2 regions of the Massilia sp. CFBP9012 genome follow, and region 2 is predicted to be linked to the other one. Evidence: predicted binding sites of a transcription regulator. Region 2 holds the regulator's gene; the other holds the start of a gene.
What was found. Region 2 encodes FliA, which starts transcription of late flagellar genes. Its sites were predicted from a motif close to CTAAAGTTTNNNNNNNNNNNGCCGNTA; they were not measured.
Positions count from the first base shown of each region.

Region 1: the regulator FliA is predicted to act here: its motif matches at 6,370-6,396, upstream of SOM61_RS21640 (flagellin N-terminal helical domain-containing protein).

Region 1 covers NZ_JAXCWM010000014.1:93,402-102,749, forward strand. Annotated here, with positions in the region: gene SOM61_RS21605 (RelA/SpoT family protein) at 1-29, shown strand, start outside; gene SOM61_RS21610 (biliverdin-producing heme oxygenase) at 187-786, opposite strand; gene greB (transcription elongation factor GreB) at 815-1,381, opposite strand; gene SOM61_RS21620 (sensor histidine kinase) at 1,494-2,600, shown strand; gene SOM61_RS21625 (response regulator transcription factor) at 2,597-3,244, shown strand; gene SOM61_RS21630 (GGDEF domain-containing protein) at 3,378-4,970, shown strand; gene fliB (flagellin lysine-N-methylase) at 5,030-6,259, shown strand; gene SOM61_RS21640 (flagellin N-terminal helical domain-containing protein) at 6,502-7,953, shown strand; gene SOM61_RS21645 (flagellar protein FlaG) at 8,041-8,403, shown strand; gene fliD (flagellar filament capping protein FliD) at 8,582-9,348, shown strand, end outside.
Region 2 covers NZ_JAXCWM010000021.1:1,187-10,534, forward strand. Annotated here, with positions in the region: gene motD (flagellar motor protein MotD) at 1-729, opposite strand, end outside; gene SOM61_RS25030 (flagellar motor protein) at 744-1,487, opposite strand; gene SOM61_RS25035 (RNA polymerase sigma factor FliA) at 1,469-2,197, opposite strand; gene SOM61_RS25040 (MinD/ParA family ATP-binding protein) at 2,244-3,065, opposite strand; gene flhF (flagellar biosynthesis GTPase FlhF) at 3,058-4,446, opposite strand; gene SOM61_RS25050 (hypothetical protein) at 4,715-5,047, shown strand; gene flhA (flagellar biosynthesis protein FlhA) at 5,095-7,209, opposite strand; gene flhB (flagellar biosynthesis protein FlhB) at 7,231-8,406, opposite strand; gene SOM61_RS25065 (MraY family glycosyltransferase) at 8,533-9,348, opposite strand, start outside.

The DNA.
Region 1 (9,348 bases), on a different contig from region 2:
TCAATCGGGTGGAGCGGGAGCGGTCTTAACGACCGGCCACGTGCGTAACCACGTCGTTCCCGCGCAGGCGGGAACCTAAGTTTTTACGCGTAGAGTTAAATTAAACAGCACCACTAAGCAAGCAGGCTTGGGTTCCCGCCTTCGCGGGAACGACGTGCCAGGGGTGCGTGCTACGACGAGTCTTCCTCAGGTGTTCTTGTCGACCTTGTCGATACTCAGCCCCAGAATACTGTCAAACGCCGCACACGCCCCCGCGCACGCATCCGCGATCTCGTCGGGCGACTTCACGTGCTCTTTCAGCGCCAGCATGAACGCGCGCCAGCGCGGTCCCGGACCTTCATCGGCCCCGCGCAGGTAGCGCAGCGGATGCGGCGCCAGCCGCTCCGAGAGATTCCCGTACAACACCTTCCCGCCCAGCTGAGAACCTTCGATCACGTACGCCACGCCCCAGCGGTAGGCGGCGCTGGCATCCCGCGGCCAGGCATGTGGATTGGACGGCGCGCGCAGAGGCGGCATGCCCGGCTCATTCAGATCGGCGTCGATCAGCGCCAGCCGCTCGACCGCCGGCAGCACTTGTTGCGGACCGTCGGCAAAGCCGTCCAGCCAGGTCTGCAGCGGCGCCAGCCAGTCGCGCACCATGGTCAGGTGGGTCGCGTAATCGTTCAGGTCGGGAGCAGGCCCGGACAGCGGCAGGCCGCTGTCGAGGCGTTCGTGGCGTTCGGAAGTGGCGGCGCGCAGCGCGGCCAGGGCGTCCACATCGGGCGCCGTATCGTGAGGTCGGTTCATGCCCTCATCTTAGCAGCGAACCAATAAATCAGTCGGCCACGGGCTCGGGATAGTCGACCGAGATGATCTCGAGCTCGTCCATGCCGAGCGGGGTCTGCAGCGGCACCACATCGCCCTCGCGGCACTTGGTGAGTGCGCGCGCCACCGGCGACACCCAGCTGATCTTGCCCTTCAACGGGTCGAGCTCGTCCACGCCGACGATGGTGACGGTGTGCTCCTCGCCGGCCTTGTTGATATAGCCCACCGTGGCCCCGAAAAAGACCTGGTCATTGCCGTAGTGAACAGTCGGGTCGACCACGAAGGCCGAATCCATGCGCTTGGTGAGAAAGCGGATGCGGCGGTCGATCTCGCGCAGTCGGCGCTTGCCGTAGATGTAGTCGCCGTTCTCGGAACGGTCGCCGTTGGAGGCGGCCCAGTGCACGATGCGCACCACCTCGGGACGGTCGACGTCGATCAGCTGCAGCAGCTCATCCTTGATGCGCTGGTAGCCGGCCGGGGTGATGTAGTTCTTGGCGCCGGCGGGAATCGCTTGCGCCAGGGCCAACGCGTCTTCGTCGTCGTCGTTGTCGGACTCTTTAACAAATGCCTTATTCATGACCTTATTGTAACGAGACTTGGCGTCGCCTGCGCCGGGATTCGCGCGCTTTTATCGTATGATGCAGACAACCCAAAAGCAGTGCAAAAAAAAAGAAGCGACGAGACAAACAATGAGCCTGCCCTCCTCTTTCCACACCGAACATCCTCCCACCTCCGGCCTGGTCTACCAGTTCGTCCTGCATCCCGACGGCGCCATCGGCTTTCCCTGCCTGAACGATGGCTGCAGCGCGCTGCTCGGCCTGGCGCCCGGCGAGCTGCAGGACGATCCCGCCCTGTTCGAAGGGCTGATCCTGCCGGAAGACCGGCGCGCCTACCACGAAGCGATGCAGATATCGGCCGCCGCCCTGGCGGCCTGGAACTGGGAAGGACGGATCCGCATTCCGGCCTGGAACGACGTCAAGTGGATCAACCTGCGCGCCACCCCGCACACCCGCGAGGACGGCGCAGTTCAGTGGGATGGCATCATGACCAATATCACGGCAAGCAAGCAGGAGCAGGAAGAATCGCACCGTTCGCGCGAACGCCTGGCCGAGCTGACCGCGCATATCGAGCAGGCCAAGGAAGACGAGCGCACCCGCATCGCGCGCGAAATCCACGACGACCTGGGCGGCAACCTCACCGCGATCAAGATGGCGCTGGCGATGCTGTCGGCGCGCCTGCCTGCCGATCAGCCGGACCTGATCGACAAGGCCAACTACGTCGACGGCCTGGTCGACCGCACCATCGAGGCGGTGCACCGTATCTCGCTCGACCTGCGCCCGAGCACGCTCGACCTCGGCATCGTCGCCGCACTCGAATGGCAGGCGCACGAATTCGAGAAGCAGATGGGGATCGCCGTCATCATGCGCTGCCCGGACAAAGACCTGGAACTCGAGCCCGACCATGCGTCCGCGCTGTTCCGCATTTTCCAGGAAGCGCTCACCAACATCGCCAAGCATGCCAGTGCGACCCGGGTCACGGTGTCGCTGCGACGCCAGCGCAATCTGCTCACCCTGTCGATCTGCGACAACGGCCGCGGCATCCAGCCCGCCGACCGGCTCAAGCCGCAATCGTTCGGCCTGCGCGGCATGAGCGAGCGCGCCAATGCCCTGGGCGGCACGCTGGCCTTGTCGTGTGCGCCCGGAGGTGGCACGATGGTGACCATCAAGACCAGGCTGGCACCCCGGACCTCCGCGCAGCAGGCGGCGACAGACAGGGCAGCACAAGAAGAAGAATGACCGAAAAAGTAACCATCCGCGTTTTCATTGCCGACGACCATGCCATCGTGCGCGAGGGCCTGAAGCAGATCCTGGCCGAGCAACGCGACATCAACGTCGCGGGCGAGGCCGAGAACGGCGTCGACGCCGCACGGCTGGTGGGCAAGTCCAAGGCCAATGTGATGCTGCTCGATATCTCGCTGCCCGACCGCAACGGCATCGACGTGTTGAAGCAAATAAAGAAAGACCGGCCCGAACTGGCGGTACTGATGCTGTCGATGCACCGCGAAGACCAGTACGCCATCCGCGCGCTCAAGGCCGGCGCGTCCGGTTATCTCACCAAGCAGAGCGCGCCGCGCGAGCTGGTGACGGCGATCCGCCAGGTGGCGGGCGGCCAGAAATACGTGAGCGCGGCGCTGGCCCAGACCCTGGCCAGCTCGATCGGCGCGGACCACGAGGCGGCGGTGCACGAAGGCCTGTCCGACCGCGAATACCAAACCCTGACCATGATCGCATCAGGGATGACGGTCAGCGAGATCGCGCGCGAGCTGTCGCTGTCGGTCAAGACCATCAGCGAATACCGCGCCCGCTTGTTGGTCAAAATGCAACTCAAGACCAGCGCCGAACTGACGACCTACGCCATCCGTAACGGTTTGGTGGATTGAATGTGACATTCCGTTGTGATAAGGCGGCAACCGATGCATTCACCGGCCGTGTTACCGTTTTTTAATTGATGCACGGCAAAAAAGCTGATTATCATGTCGCCAATCCCGCGAATTCGTCATTGCGCAGTAATCCATGTCCATCTCAACTCCTGCCGCGCCCGCCGTGAACCAGCCAGCCAACCCCGCTGAGATCGCTCGCGAGGCCTTCCGCCGCCTCGCCACGCGCCGCCTCGCGCCGACCCCGGACAACTATCGCGCCATCTACGACGAGATCGCCGGCACGCCATCGGTGCCGCCTCCCGTATCGAATCCCGCACCTGCTCCCGACCTTGGCGCGGTCGAGGTCCTGGCCGGCTTCGCGCGCCGCATGGCCGAAACGCCGGGCGAGCTGTCCGAGTATGGCCGCCGCATGGCGCGCGCGGTCAAGCTCGAAGACTGGACCGGCTATACCCAGGCGCTGGGGCAGATGCTTGACCGCCATCTGCGCCGCAATACCCCGGTGATGGCCCTGGGCGACGAGGAGCCGGACACCGTGCTGCTGCGCGAGATGCTGGCGCGCACCCTGTCGTTCGCCTGCGCCTCGCTGCTGAGCGGCGACGCCGAACTGTCGGCCGAGGCCGAGGCGCTGGGCGCGGCGGTCAAGACCGCCGTCGGCGAATCGGAACTGCAGGACATCGCGGCGCGCCTGAAGCAGTTGTGCTTCCAGATCGAGCTGCGCAAGGACGACGGCGCCGAACAGCAGGAACTGCTGCTGCGCCTGTTCCGCCTGCTGCTCGACAATATCGAAGGCCTGCTCGACGACGACAACTATATGCGCGGCCAGGTGCTGGTGGTGCAGGACCTGATCAAGGGCCCGCTCGACGCGCGCGCGCTGGAAGACGCCACCCGCGGCCTGAAGGACGTGATCATCAAGCAGGGCCACCTCAAGCACGGCATCGACGACGTGCGGGGGGCCATGAAGAACATGATGATGACCTTCATCGACCGCCTGGGCTCGGCCGCCGCCTCCACCAGCGACTACCACGCCAGGCTGGGCGGCTTCTCCGAGCGCATCGGCCGCGCCACCGACGTAAACGAGATCAACGGCGTGCTCGACGAAGTGCTGCGCGAGATGCGCAGCGCCCAGGACGAGGCGCTGGCCTCGCGCGACCGCATGGTCGGCGCGCATAAAGAGGTGCAGGAGGCCGAGCAGCGCATCCGCGAGCTCGAAGCCGAGCTGCAGCATATGAGCGAGCTGGTGCGAGAAGACCAGCTGACCGGCAGCCTCAACCGCCGCGGCCTGGACGACGTGTTCGAACGCGAAAGCGCGCGCGCCGACCGCAGAAAGACGCCGCTGTGCGTGGCCCTGCTCGACCTCGACAATTTCAAGCGGCTCAACGATACCTACGGCCATATGGCGGGCGACGCCGCGCTCAAGCACCTGGTGAAGGTGGTGCGCGAGACGCTGCGCTCGATGGACGTCATCGCCCGCTTCGGCGGCGAGGAATTTTTGATCCTGCTGCCCGAGACCACGGTCGACGCTGCGGCGGCGGCCATGGTGCGGGTGCAGCGCGAGCTGACCAAGCACTTCTTCTTGCACGATAACGAGAAGATGCTCATTACTTTCTCGTGCGGGGTCGCGCTGCGCACACCCAACGAAGAGCAGGCGTCGCTCATGGCGCGCGCCGACAAGGCGATGTACCAAGCCAAGAATAGCGGGAAGAATCGGGTGGTGATCGCGGATTGACCGGCGTCATGCCGGATGTAAACTCGGCTGCAATGTAGTCATCATCAAGCAGCCAGTCCATGCCCATCCTGCATCGCACCCAGTCCTTGTCCGCGCTCATGCCCCGCTTCGTCGAGCGGTTCCGCTGCATCGGCGCCAGTTGCGAAGACACCTGTTGCTCCGGCTGGGCGGTGTATGTCGACAAGAAGACCTACAAGGCCTATCGCAAGGAATCGGTCCCGGCCCTCGGGCGCATGATGGCCAATATGACGCGCCTGGACGGTGGCGGCGAGGATGCCTACGGTGCGATCACGGCGGTTGGCCAGGAACAGCGATGCCCGGCACTCCAGGATGGCATGTGCTCGGTGCAGACCCACCTCGGCGAATCCTACCTGTCCGACACCTGCCACACCTACCCGCGCACCAACCGCAGCGTGCATGGCCAGGTCGAGCAGTCGATCACCCTGTCCTGTCCCGAAGCCGCGCGCCTGGCCCTGCTGGCCGAGGACGCCTTCGATTTCGTCGAGGCCCCGGTCCAGCTCAGGCATGCGGCCATGCTCGGCGTCGGGCCGCGTTTCGGTGTATCGCCGGCGCTGATGGCCGAGACGCGCATCTTTTTCCTGAACCTGCTGCGTACCCGCGAACTATCCTTGTGGCAGCGCCTGGCGCTGCTGGGCGCCTTCTGCGACACCCTGAGCGCGCTATGCGCGAGTGGCGGTCAGGAGACCATTCCCGCCATGATCGACGACTTCGTGCGCCTGGTCGACAACGGCGAGCTGGTCGCGACGCTGGACCTGATCCAGCCCGACCATGACGCCCAGGCCATGGTGTTCGCCACCTTGTGGGCAACCAAGGGCTTCGAATCCAGCTCAACGCTCGAACAGGCCTTGATGCACCAGGTCGCCACCAGGTTCGGCGCCGATGCCCACGGCCAGGTCAGCGCCGAGCGCCTGGTGGGCGCCTACCGGCACGGCCTGGGCCGCCTCGACGAGGCGCTGGCCCAGGCGCCATGGCTGCTCGAGCATTACCTGGTCAATGAAGTCCTGGTCGAACTCATCCCGTTCAATGGCGCGACGCCCTACGACAGCTATGTGCAGCTGATGGCGCGCTTCGGGCTGTTGCGCCTGATTCTTGCCGTGCAATGCAATACCGAAGGCGAGCTGCCGCCGCTCGCCACCCTGGTGTCGACGGTGCAGCTGCATTGCCGGCGTTTCCAGCATGTGCCCGGCTATACCAAGCGCGTCAACGATTCCCTGTATGACAGCGGCTGGGCGGAACTTGGCAAACTGTACACATTACTCAAGACCTGAGCCCCAAAATAAAAATTATTTTTGCCCTCAAGTTCCTTTTTTGCCTGCCGCCAAGGCCAGCGCTTTTTGCCAGCGCCTTACTCGCAAGCCATTTTTTTCGAAACGGGGCCCTAAACTTTTTCCATAGGGCACCGTTACCAGCAACAACAGCGGTTTGAACGTCACGGAACAGCGCGACGGACCAAAGTACACAGCAGCACGGTCGCTGCACCCTGTAAGACCACGTCTCTGGAGTAGACACCATGGCATCCGTAATCAATACCAACGTTCCTTCCCTGAACTCGCAGCGTAACCTGTCGACCTCGCAGTCGCAGCTGAACACCTCGATCCAACGCCTGTCGTCGGGCATGCGCATCAACAGCGCCAAGGACGACGCCGCCGGCCTCGCGATTTCCGACCGCATGAACTCGCAGATCAAGGGCATGACCCAGGCTACCCGTAACGCCAACGATGGCGTGTCGATGGCGCAAACCGCCGAAGGCGCCCTGTCGAGCTCGGGCGACATCCTGCAGCGTATCCGTGAACTGGCAGTGCAGTCGTCGAACTCGTCGAACTCGTCGAGCGACCGTAAAGCCCTGCAGACCGAAGTTACCCAACTGACCTCGGAACTGAACCGTATCGCCAACACCACCGAGTTCAACGGCCAGAAGCTGATGGACGGCACGATGGGCACCGCGAACTTCCAGGTCGGCGCCAATGCAGGCCAGCTGATCTCGATGTCGGGCTCGAATTTCACCACCTCGACCTACGGCAATAACACCACCGACATCGCCGCCAAGAGCGCCGCTTCCACCGCGACCAACGGCGTGGTTGCCGGCACCGTCACCATCAACGGCTCGCAAGGTTCGAAGGGCATCAACGTTGCTGCCGGCGACACCGCCAAAGCCACCGCGGCCCAGATCAACAACGCCAGCGGCGAAACCGGTGTCACCGCGACTGCAAAGACCGACGCCAACCTGGACCTGGTCGCCAGCGCGTCGTACACGATGACGCTGGAGTCGGATAACGACGACGCCGTGACGATCTCGTTCTCGATCGGCACCGACGACGCCAACGGCCACGCCGGCGCCATCAGCGCTTTCAATGCCCAGTCGGCCAAGACCGGCGTCACCGCGTCGTACGATTCGAAGAACGGCGGCATCAAGCTGACCCACGCCGACGGCAACGACATCAAGGTAAAGAACACCACCACTGGCGCAACTGCCAACAACGCCGTTCTGTCCACGTACGATACGGACGGTGTCAAGGGCACCGCGGTTGACACGATGGGCGCGGACGGCGGCACCGCGATGGGCAAGATCACCATGAACTCGGAAAAGAGCTTCTCGGTGGTTGATGCGACCACCACGATGGGCCTGGGCGGTAACTCGGACCTCGATTCGGTGGCCGACCTCGATATCGGCACCTTCGAAGGCGCACAGGCTGCCATCCGCACCGCCGATGCAGCCCTGGCAGCAGTCAACAGCCAGCGCGCCGAATACGGTGCACTGCAGTCGCGTTTCGAATCGGCGATCTCGAACCTGGGTTCGTCGACCGAGAACCTGTCGGCATCGCGCAGCCGCATCGTCGATACCGACTTCGCTGCTGAAACCGCAAAGATGACCCGCGGTCAGATCCTGCAGCAGGCTGGTACCTCGATGCTGGCCCAGGCCAACTCGCTGCCGAACGGCGTCCTGTCGCTGCTGCGTGGCTAATCGCTAGCCAACGGTAGTAACAACGCGAGGTAAGCGGTTCCTCGGCCAGAGAAATCTGGCCGGGGAATTTTCATTAGGGAGTGCGACATGCAGATCCAGTCAATTGGTACGCCCAGCATCGCCAAGCCCGAGGAACGTCCGGCTGCGGCCGCTGCCACTGCGGCGGGCACGGTCAACGCTCGCCAGGTGCGTCCGGATACGCCGGATGCGCCCGATGCGCTGCCCGGCAAGGACGAAGTGTCGGCAGCCGTCAAGAAGCTCAATGAGGCGATGCCGCCCTCGGCCCAGTCTCTGGAGTTCGAGATCGACGAGGACAGCAAGGAAATCGTGGTCAAGATCATCGACCAGAGCACCAGGGAAGTGGTGCGTCAGATGCCGAGCAAGGAGGCACTGGAAATGGCCAAGGCAATCGACAAGATGCAGGGATTGCTGATCCGGCAAACCGCCTGAATCACTTTTGGGTGAAAAAGCGCCACCTCCGCGAGGACGTGGCGCTTTTTATATGGTTCTGGCCTGAACGGGATCGTAACTGTTTCGCAAAATCAAAATAAAGCCACATTTACCGCTCTTAAGTACCGTTTGTTTCTGCCGATAATCACTTACATTATCGCTTTCACGGGAGATACAAGTGGCACTCGACATCAATGGCCTGGTTTCACAGCTGATGCAGCAAGAGGCTGCACCGCTGGCCAACTACGACAAGAAGACGCTCGCGCTGCAGTCGCGCAGCGCCGCGTACAGCCAGGTCAGCGCCGCGGTCGGCACCTTCCAGTCCGCCCTGAGCAAGCTGAACACTCCCGCCACCTTCCTGGGCCTGAGCGCCAGCGCCAGCAACAAGGACATCTTTTCCGCCACTGCCGGCGCCGACGCCGTCGCGGGCAAGTACAAGATCAACGTCACCCAGCTGGCGCAGGCCCAGAGCCTCAAGAGCAATGGCTACGCCAGCACGACCTCGACCATCGGCGGCAGCGCGCCGACCACCCTGACCTTCCAGTTCGGCACCGCGAGCGGCGGCACCTTCGGCGCCAGCGGCAATGCGCTGGGCCTGGCCGCTGCATCGAGCGGCATCGGCAACGGTTCGCTGAGCCTGAACGGCGTCGCGATCGGCACCGGCCCGACCACCCGCAGCGCACGCGCCCTGGCCGAGGCGATCAATGCGCAATCCGACAAGACCGGCGTGGTCGCCACGGCCGGCGCCGCCAGCACCACCGCCGGCCTGTTCAACAACTTCGGCCAGGTCAGCGTGGACCCCGGCTCCAGCTATGCCCTGTCGGTCGGCGGCGTGCAGCTGGCCAACCTGACGCCGGGCAGCGCGCCCCTTACCGGCGCCGGCCTCGATACCGCGCTGGCGGGCGCCGGCGCCCGCAATGCCCTGGCCGCTGCCAATATCACCGT
Region 2 (9,348 bases):
AGGCAGGGCCGCCAGGATGGTCACCGCCACCCGCCGGTTGCGGGTCTGCCCGACGACGTCGGTATTCGGCGCCACCGGCCGCGTGTCGGCAAAGCCGATCGCCGACAGGCGCGCGGGCGGCAGGCCGTTGTCGATGAAAAGCCGCACCACGCTCGATGCGCGCGCGGTCGACAGTTCCCAGTTCGACGGATACACCGGGCTGGCGATCGGCACGTCGTCGGTGTGGCCCTCGACCTCGATGCGGTGGGTATCGTCCTTCAAGAGGCCCGCCACGGCGCCCAGCACTTCACGCGCTTCCGGATCGAGCAAGGCCTGGCCCTGCTCGAACAGCACGCTGGCATTGATCTCGACGCTGATGCCGCGCGCATTCTGCGTTACCCGCACCTGGCCCGATTTCACCAGCGGCAGCAGGGTCGCCGACAGCTCGCGCGCCATCACGCCCATGCGCTCCTGCTCGCGGCGCGCGGCCTCGTTGCGCTTGCGGTTGATGATGTGCGACAGCGGCAGCACCGGCTCGACGTTGGTATTGACCTGGGTCGACGCGCCGCGTCCGCCAAAGGCGTCGCCCAGGGCGTCCGACAGCACCTGGTACTTGCCCTCGTTGACGATGGAGATAGCGTACATCACCACGAAGAAGGCGAACAGCAAGGTGATCAGGTCGGCGTAGGAGATCAGCCAGCGCTCGTGGTGTTCCTGCGGGACGTCGTCGTCGTAGCGCTTGCGGGCCATGGTCGGACTCGCGCTCAGTGCCGGGCCAGCAGGCTGGCGACGCGCTCGTCGACCACGCGGCCATGGTCGCCGCTAGCGAGATCCGCGAAGACTTCGGCCAGGATCTCGTACTGCGAGACCCGGTCGTTGACGATGGCCTTGAGCTTGTTGCCGACCGGGTAGAAGAACAGGTTGGCCAGGCCGACGCCGTACACGGTCGAGACGAAGGCGACCGCAATGCCGGAGCCCAGGCGCGACGGGTCGGACAGGTTTTCCATCACGTGGATCAGGCCCAGCACGGCGCCCAGGATGCCGATCGTCGGCGCATAGCCGGCCGCCGATTCCCAGATGCGCGCCGCCTGCCGCTGGGCGAATTCATAGCCGTTGATCTCGTGTTCGAGCAGGCTGCGCAGCTTGTCGGGCGCGATGCCGTCCACCACCAGCCGCAGGCCCTTGGCCACGAACGGATCGGCCTTGGCCATGTACTGCTCGAGCGACAGCAGGCCGTCGCGGCGCGCCGTCTGGCTCCACAGGGTGATGTCGCGCGACAGCTTCTGGCGCCCGTTCTTGGGCGGCATGAACACCCAGCGCAGCATGCCGATGCCACGCAGGAAGGTGCGCGTTTCGCTCTGCAGCAGCACGGCGCCGAAGGTGCCGACGACGACAATGGCGAAGGCGGCCGGCTGCATCAGCGATGCGAACCTGCCGCCGTCGAGCGTGTAGCCGAGGAAGATGCCGGCGATCGCCAGCACCAGGCCGATTACGCTGGCCCAGTCCATATATGCTCCCGCAAGGTGGTGCGCAGGCGCGCAACGGCCTGGGTGTGCAGCTGCGACACCCGCGATTCAGAAACGCCCATGACGGCGCCGATTTCCTTCAGGTTCAGCTCTTCTTCATAATACAAGCCCATCAACAGCTTTTCGCGCGGCGGCAGGTTGTCGATGGCCTCGATCACCGCGTGGCGGAAGTCGGTTTCCATCAGGCCGCGCAAGGGGTCGCTGTCGTCCACCGCGTAACGGTCGAGGAAGTTGCCGTCGCCGTCGTCGTCATGGAAATCTTCGTAATACAGCAGTTGGTGGCCGCCCGAGTCGGCCAGCATGTCCTGGTAATCCTCGAGTGAGAGCTTGAGCGACTTGGCCACCTCGGATTCGCTCGGCGGCCGGCCCAGGCGCTGCTGCAGCTCGTGCATCGCGCTCTCGACCTTGCGCATGTTCTGGCGCGTGCTGCGCGGCATCCAGTCGCTGCTGCGCAGCTCGTCGAGCATGGCGCCGCGGATGCGCAGCACCGCATAGGTCTCGAACTGCGCGCCGTGGTTGTCTTCGTAGCGGTTGATGGCATCCAGCAGGCCGATCATGCCGGCTTGCACCAGGTCATCCACTTCCACCGAAGGCGGCAGCTTGGCCTTCATGTGGTGGGCAAGGCGCTTTACCAACGGCATATGCTCCGTCAGCAAAGAATTCTTGTCCGCTTTCCCTTTGACCGTGTACATGCTGGTGTAAGTCTTCTCTCTGCTTGTGCTCTATTGCCGATATCGATTACGAACCAAAGTGGGCCGCGCTCCCCTGCTTGCCGAACTGCGGCATGGCGTGCAGCGCGAACTTGCCTGCCAGCTGGCGAAACGCCACCGACGCGCCGGCCAGCGGGAAGGCATCGACCACGGCCCGGCCCAGGCGCGCGGCCCGGTGCAAGTACTCGTCGGCCGGCACCGCGCCCATGAAACTGAGCTTGACGGCGAGGTAACGTGTTGCTGCTGCTGACATATTATCGTATACCACCTTGGCCTCAGCCTCTGTCGCACCGGTAACAAGGATTCCGAACGGGCGCCGGCCCAGTTGCTGCGACAGGCGCTTGACCAGCGAATAGGCATTCGTGATCGACGCCGCGCTGGTGGACACCTGCACCACGATCTCGGATTCAAGCATCGAGGCCACCGGGAAATCGCCGTCCGGGCCGAGTTCGGCGTCGACGATCACGATTCCCGTTTGCAGCGCCAGCACGTCGAAGGTATTGCCCAGGCGGCGCGCCTCGGCGGCCGTTGCGGGCGCGCCCATCGGCACCACCGAGAAGCCTTGCGGCGCCGGGCGGATCACCTGGTTCAATGCGCTTTCCTGGCGCGCCACCTGCAGCAGCGAGGCGCTGCGGTTCATGCCGAGCCGGCGCGCGACGCCGTAGTCCACTTCGCAGGCGTCGACGATCAGCACGTCGTTGCCGGCCTGGGCCAGCGAGGCGCCCAGGTTGACCAGCATGGCGCCCTTGTCGTCTTCAGGCGTGGCCGAGAGAAAGGTGACCACGCGCGGACGCGGGCCCTGCAGCATGCGACGCAGGCCTTCGGCCTGGTCGAAATCGAAACTAGCCAAGGTTCACCTCGCGTACGGCTGCGGATTGGCTGGCCTGGCCGGCGGCAGCCATCATCAGCGGCAGGTCGGCGTCTGCGGCCGCGTTGCCGCGGTTGCGGAAGGCGCGGTCGACCAGCATGGCGCGGTCGGCCACATGCAGGTCTTCCGGCACGCGCTGGCCGTTCGAGATGTAGTGCAGGTTCAGCTTCTGGCGGATCACGACGTCGAGCACGCCGCCGATCGATGCGGCCTCGTCCATCTTGGTCATGATGGCGCCGTGCAGGCCGCTGCCCTGATAGGCGCGCACCACTTCGTTCAGCGTTTCGTTGGTCGAGGTCGAGTTCAGGCACAGCAGACGCTTCACGTCGGCGCCCGAACCGGACAGCATGGCGACCTGCTCGGCCACCATGTGGTCGCGCTGCGACATGCCGATGGTGTCGATCAGCACGGTGTGCTTGTTGCGCAGTTCTTTCAGGGCGATGCGCAGGTCGGCTTCGTCCTTCACCGAGTGCACCATCACGCCCAGGATCTTGCCGTAGATGCGCAGTTGTTCGTGGCCGCCGATACGGTAAGCATCGGTGGTGATCAGGGCCAGCTTGTCCGGGCCGTGGCGCATCACGCAGCGCGCGGCCAGCTTGGCGGTGGTGGTGGTCTTGCCGACGCCGGTCGGGCCGACCAGGGCATAGACGCCGCCCTGCTCCAGCAGCGCGTCTTCGTTGCCGATGGTGGTCAGGTTACGAGTCAGCACGGACTTGACCCAGCGCATGGCTTCGGCGGCATCCTTGGTTGCCGGCATTTTTTCAATCAGGAAGCGTGCCAGGGTAGCCGAGAAACCGGCGGCCAGCATCTCGCGCAGCACGGTCGCCTTTTGCGGCTCGCGCTGGGCGGTGGCGTTCCACGACAGTTCGGCCAGCTGGGTTTCCATCAGGCCGCGCATGGCGCGGATCTCGCTCATCATGCCGTTCATCTCGGCGGCGGCCGATTCCTTGGCCTGGGCGATGGCGGCGCTCATCATCGAGGTCATGGCGCTCATGTCGATCGCCGGCTCCGCGCTTGGCGCGCGGCGCTCGGCGTAGGTCGGGGCTGGCTCGGCGTAGGCTGGCGCCATCGGCGCGGCCGGGGCGGCGTCCTGCAGGCGGCGCGACAGGAAGGCCGGGGCGGCGGCGGGTGCGGGCGCCAGGTCTTCCAGATGCTGCAGCTGCAGGTTGGGCTTCGGCTGGGCCATTTCCGAGTCAACGACCGGCGCGGACAGCGAGGCCACGTCATCGTTGTCCAGCGCGAGGATCTCGACCTGGCCGTCGACTGGACGGTTGGAGAGGATGACGGCATCCGGCCCCAGGGCTTCGCGCACCTTGCGCAATGCATCTCGGGAAGTTGCTGCCGTAAATTTCTTAACCTTCATCTGGTTCTCCGCGCTTCAATCTGGTTCTGCATGACGGGCACGATGCCTGTCGATAGGAAGCATTATTGACGATGCCCTCAGGAAACCATCAGGGGAAAAGGATGGGGAAAATGGTCTATTTCGACGGAATCAGTAAAACCGATACCTTTTGACGGAGTGACAAGCCGGTTTCTCGTCCAAAGTCATCTCATGGCTGGGCGATCTTTACTCGCGCGGGGAGGTCTAAACGGGAAGGCAAGCCACCTGTCGATGGCGCCGGGAGGACACCATGGTCAAATCGATTCGACTGTTGTATCGCAACGTCCAGGGCCGCGTGCGATGCAATTACAACTGGGACTGGCAAAAGATGTGCGAGCGCTCCGCCGTCATGGTCACCGCGGTCGAGTGGAGCGCCGGGGCGGGGTATCCGCAGGATTCCTCACCCGGCCGCCCCCACCTTGGCCCGGCGAATGTGTATGTGACCAATATCGGGCCGCACGATTCCGAGGGCGGGCCGGGCGGCGTCGAGTTCTATCTGCACGCCGACTCCGAAACGCCGCTCGATGTGCTGGTGACCATTACCGACCTTGGGCTGGTCGAGCGCACGGTCCTGGCCAAATAACGATCGGGCGCTTTCCGCAGAAGCGCCCGGGCGTTGCCTCCTGATGCTTACATCGGCACGCCGACCAGGCTGGTCACCCGAATCGTTTTGCTCTCTGGCACTTCTGCATGCGACAGCACTTTCAGCTGCGGCACGGCGCGGCGCAGGAAGCGCGACAGCAGCACGCGCAGCGGGGCCGGCACCAGCAGCACCGGCGTGTGGCCCATCTGCTCCTGCTGGTTGGCCGAGTTGGCCGCCTGCTGGGCGATGGTGTCGGCCAGGCCCGGCTCGATGCCGGTGCCGTCGCCGCCATTGCCCATGGCTTGCAGCAGCAGGCGCTCGAGGCGGTTGTCCAGGGTCATCACCGACAATTCGTTCTCGCCCGGGAACAGCTGCTGGACGATGGCGCGGCCCAGGGCCACACGCACCACGGCGGTCAGTTCCGACGGATCCTGCGTCATGTTCGCGTGTTCCGACAGTGCCTCGATGACCGAGCGCATGTCGCGGATGTGCACGCCTTCGACCAGCAGGTTCTGCAGCACTTTCTGCAGGACCGACAGCGAGACGACTTTCGGCACCAGGTCTTCGACCAGTTTCGGCGTTTCCTTGCCAAGGTGGTCCAGCAGCGCCTGCACTTCCATGCGGCCCAGCAGTTCCGAGGCGTGCATCGTGATCAGGTGGTTCAGGTGGGTCGCCACCACGGTGCCGGCGTCGACCACGGTGTAGCCCATGCTCTGCGCTTCGTCGCGCAGGCCGGCTTCGATCCAGGTGGCTGGCAGGCCAAAGGCCGGATCGGTGGTCACCAGGCCTGGCAAGGTACCGCTGGCCATGCCCGGGTTGATGGCCAGGAACTGGCCATTGATCGCTTCGCCGCTGCCCACTTCCACGCCCTTCAGGGTGATGCGGTAAGCCGATGGCTTGAGTTCCAGGTTGTCGCGGATGTGTACCGGCGGCGCCAGGAAGCCCACTTCTTGTGCGAACTTCTTGCGGATGCCCTTGATACGCTTGAGCAGCTCGCCGCCCTGGTTCTTGTCGACCAGCGGGATCAGGCGGTAGCCGACTTCCAGGCCCAGGGTGTCGACCGGCATGACGTCTTGCCAGGTCGCTTCTTCGCTCTCGGCCGGCGCGCGGCTTGCGGCGGTGGCGTCGGCGGCGGCCGCGGCTGCGGCTTCCTCCTGGGCCGGTGCGTTCTTGCGGCGCTTCGAGATCATGTAGCCGGTGCCGGCCAGCGCACCACCCAGCAGCAGGAAGATCAGGTTCGGCATGCCCGGGATCAGGCCCAGGCCACCGATGATGGCGGCGGTGATGTACATCGATTCAGGACGCGCCAGCAGCTGGTTGGTCAGCTGCGAGCTGACGTCTTCGTCGTTGGCGACACGCGACACGACCATACCGGCTGCGATCGAGATGATCAGCGAAGGAATCTGCGACACCAGGCCGTCACCGATGGCCAGCAGGGTGTAGATCTTGGTTGCTTCGCCCATGGCCAGGTCGTGCATCACCACGCCGACGATCAGGCCGCCGACAATGTTGATCACGGTAATCATGATACCGGCGACAGCGTCGCCTTTCACGTATTTCGAGGCGCCATCCATGGCGCCGTAGAATTCGGCTTCTTGCGAGACTTCCTGGCGGCGCTTGCGGGCTTCGGCTTCGCCGATCAGGCCGGCGTTCAGGTCGGCGTCGATCGCCATCTGTTTACCTGGCATCGCGTCCAGGGCGAAACGTGCGCCCACCTCGGCGATACGGCCCGCGCCCTTGGTCACGACCGAAAAGTTGATGATGGTGAGGATGATGAAGACGACGATACCGACGGTGTAGTTACCGCCGATCAGGAAGTGGCCGAAGGCCTCGACCACCTTGCCGGCCGCGGCGGAGCCGGTGTGGCCCTCGGTCAGGACAATACGGGTGGACGCCACGTTCAGCGCCAGGCGCAGCATGGTCGAGACCAGCAGGATGGCCGGGAAGGCCAGGAAGTCGAGCGGCTTGACCGTATACAGCGCGGTCAGCAGGATGATGATCGACAGCGCGATATTGAAGCTGAAGAACACGTCGAGCACGAATGCCGGCAACGGCAGGATCATCATTGCCAGCAGCATGATGATCAGGACCGGCGCTGCCGCCTTGCTGCCTTGTGCACCAAGGCCGCTCATCCAGGCTGGCAGTTTCATGCTGTTGGTCATTCAGTTCACTCCGTGATCAGTTCAATTCGGCCCCCCTGGCTTGGGCTGCGCTTGCTGCTGCGACGCCGGGTTCAGCGGGTCCATCTCGTCAGGCACTTTCAGCTTCGTCGGGCGATCCGGGTAATCCCCGTCACCCTTCTTGTAGGCGCGCAGCTGGTAGACATAGGCCAGCACTTCCGCCACCGCCGAGTACAGCTTTTCCGGGATCTCGTCGTCGATATCGGTATGCTTGTACAGGGCGCGGGCCAGGGCCGGGGCTTCCATCAGCGTGACCTTGTGTTCCTGGCCCAGCTCGCGGATCTTGGCGGCCACGTCGTCGATGCCCTTGGCCACGACCCGCGGCGCGCCTTTGCCATCCGTATACTTCAGCGCCACTGCATAGTGGGTCGGGTTAGTGACGATCACATCTGCAGTAGGTACATTTTGCATCATCCGGCCCCGGGCCATTTCGCGCTGCAACTGGCGAATCTTCCCCTTAATCTGAGGATTGCCGTCCGACTCCTTCGATTCCTGGATCATTTCCTGGCGCGTCATTTTCAGTTTGTCTTTCCAGTGCCATAACTGGTAAGGACCGTCGATCAGGGCGATGAAGCCCAGCGCGCCGACGATGAACAGGAAGGATTTGCCGATCATGGCGCCCACGTGGGCGCTGCTTTCGTTGAGGGGTTCGACCGCCAGGCCCAGCATCGCCTCCTTCTGGCCGCTGACGACGATATAGGCCACCACGCCAATGACGATGGTCTTGGCGACCGCCTTGAGCAGTTCGACCAGGGCGTTTTTCGAGAACATATTGCCAATACCCTTGATCGGGTTCAGCTTCCCGAAATTGGGCATGAAGGCTTTGGAAGAGAACAGCCAGCCGCCGATCAGCAGCGGCGAGACCAGGGCGATGACCATGATCGCGCCCGCGATCGGCAGGCAGGCCAGCAGCACGCCCACCAGGTCGCCCAGGATGCGCTCGATCAGGATGGCGGGATTGAAGACCTGCTCGCGGTCGAGCGACAGGCCGGACTTGAGCGCCAGGCTCAGTTTACCGACAAGCATGCCCCCGAAGGCCCACAGGCAAGCCCCGGCGGTCATCAGGACGGTAAAGGTGGCCAGCTCCCGCGATCTGGGAACGTCGCCGTCCTCGCGCGCCTTCTCGATCTTCCGGGGCGATGCGTCTTCTGTCTTCTCTGCGTCGCTATCTTCCGACATCCCTACTCCGCCAAAACTATGTCACATGCGCCTTTGTACCGCGCAAATGAAATTATCGCCGGAATTGTCGTGCGGCTAGAAAGAAAACAGGATGGGAAACCAGCCGCTGTTCGCGGCTGGTAGGCATTACATGCGACGGCGGACGAAGGCCGGAGCCGGCTGCTCGCGGCCGAGGTCGGACAGGGGCGCCGCCTGGTTGGCCGCGCTCGGCTTGGCGACGCGGGCCGCCACGATGACCGGAGAAATCACCGGCGCCGACATCGGGACGATCGGAGTGACGATCGGCTTGATCACCTTGACGGTAGCCGTGGTGGCCGGCGCCAGCGGGGCGGCGGCCATATGGGCCGGCAGGCGGCGACGGGCGCGCCAGGCGGCGACCACCAGGCCGTACACGGCCAGGTACAAGGCGAAACTGGCCACCACACCCTGCATCAGCACGTCGGGAGAGCCGGCATGGTTGACGGCCAGCGCGGCCGGCACCAGGGCGATGCTCCACGACACCGGCGACACGCAGGCATTGCGCAGCGGCGCCGGCAGCATGCGCAGGTAGCGCGCGGTGATTGCCGTCTTGACCAGGCTGTGCAGGTGCCAGCTGTCCGGATGGCCCGGATGGCGGCGGCACCACAGGCGGCGGCAGATGGTGAACAGGGTTTCGAACACCGGATAGGCGCAGGCCAGCAGCGGGGCCCAGGCCGAGACCGACGGATTGCGGTAGACCAGCATCACCGACAGCCAGGCCAGCAGGAAGCCGAGCAGGTAGGCGCCGCCGTCGCCGAGGAACAACTTGCCAAACGGGAAATTGACGACGAAGAAGCCGGCCGTCACCGCGCAGATCACGAAGCACAGCTGGGCCAGGTGGACGTCGCCGGCGCCCAGGGCGATCAGGCCCAGGGTGGCCAGGCCGATCACGACCGTGCCGCTGGCCAGTCCGTTGAAACCATC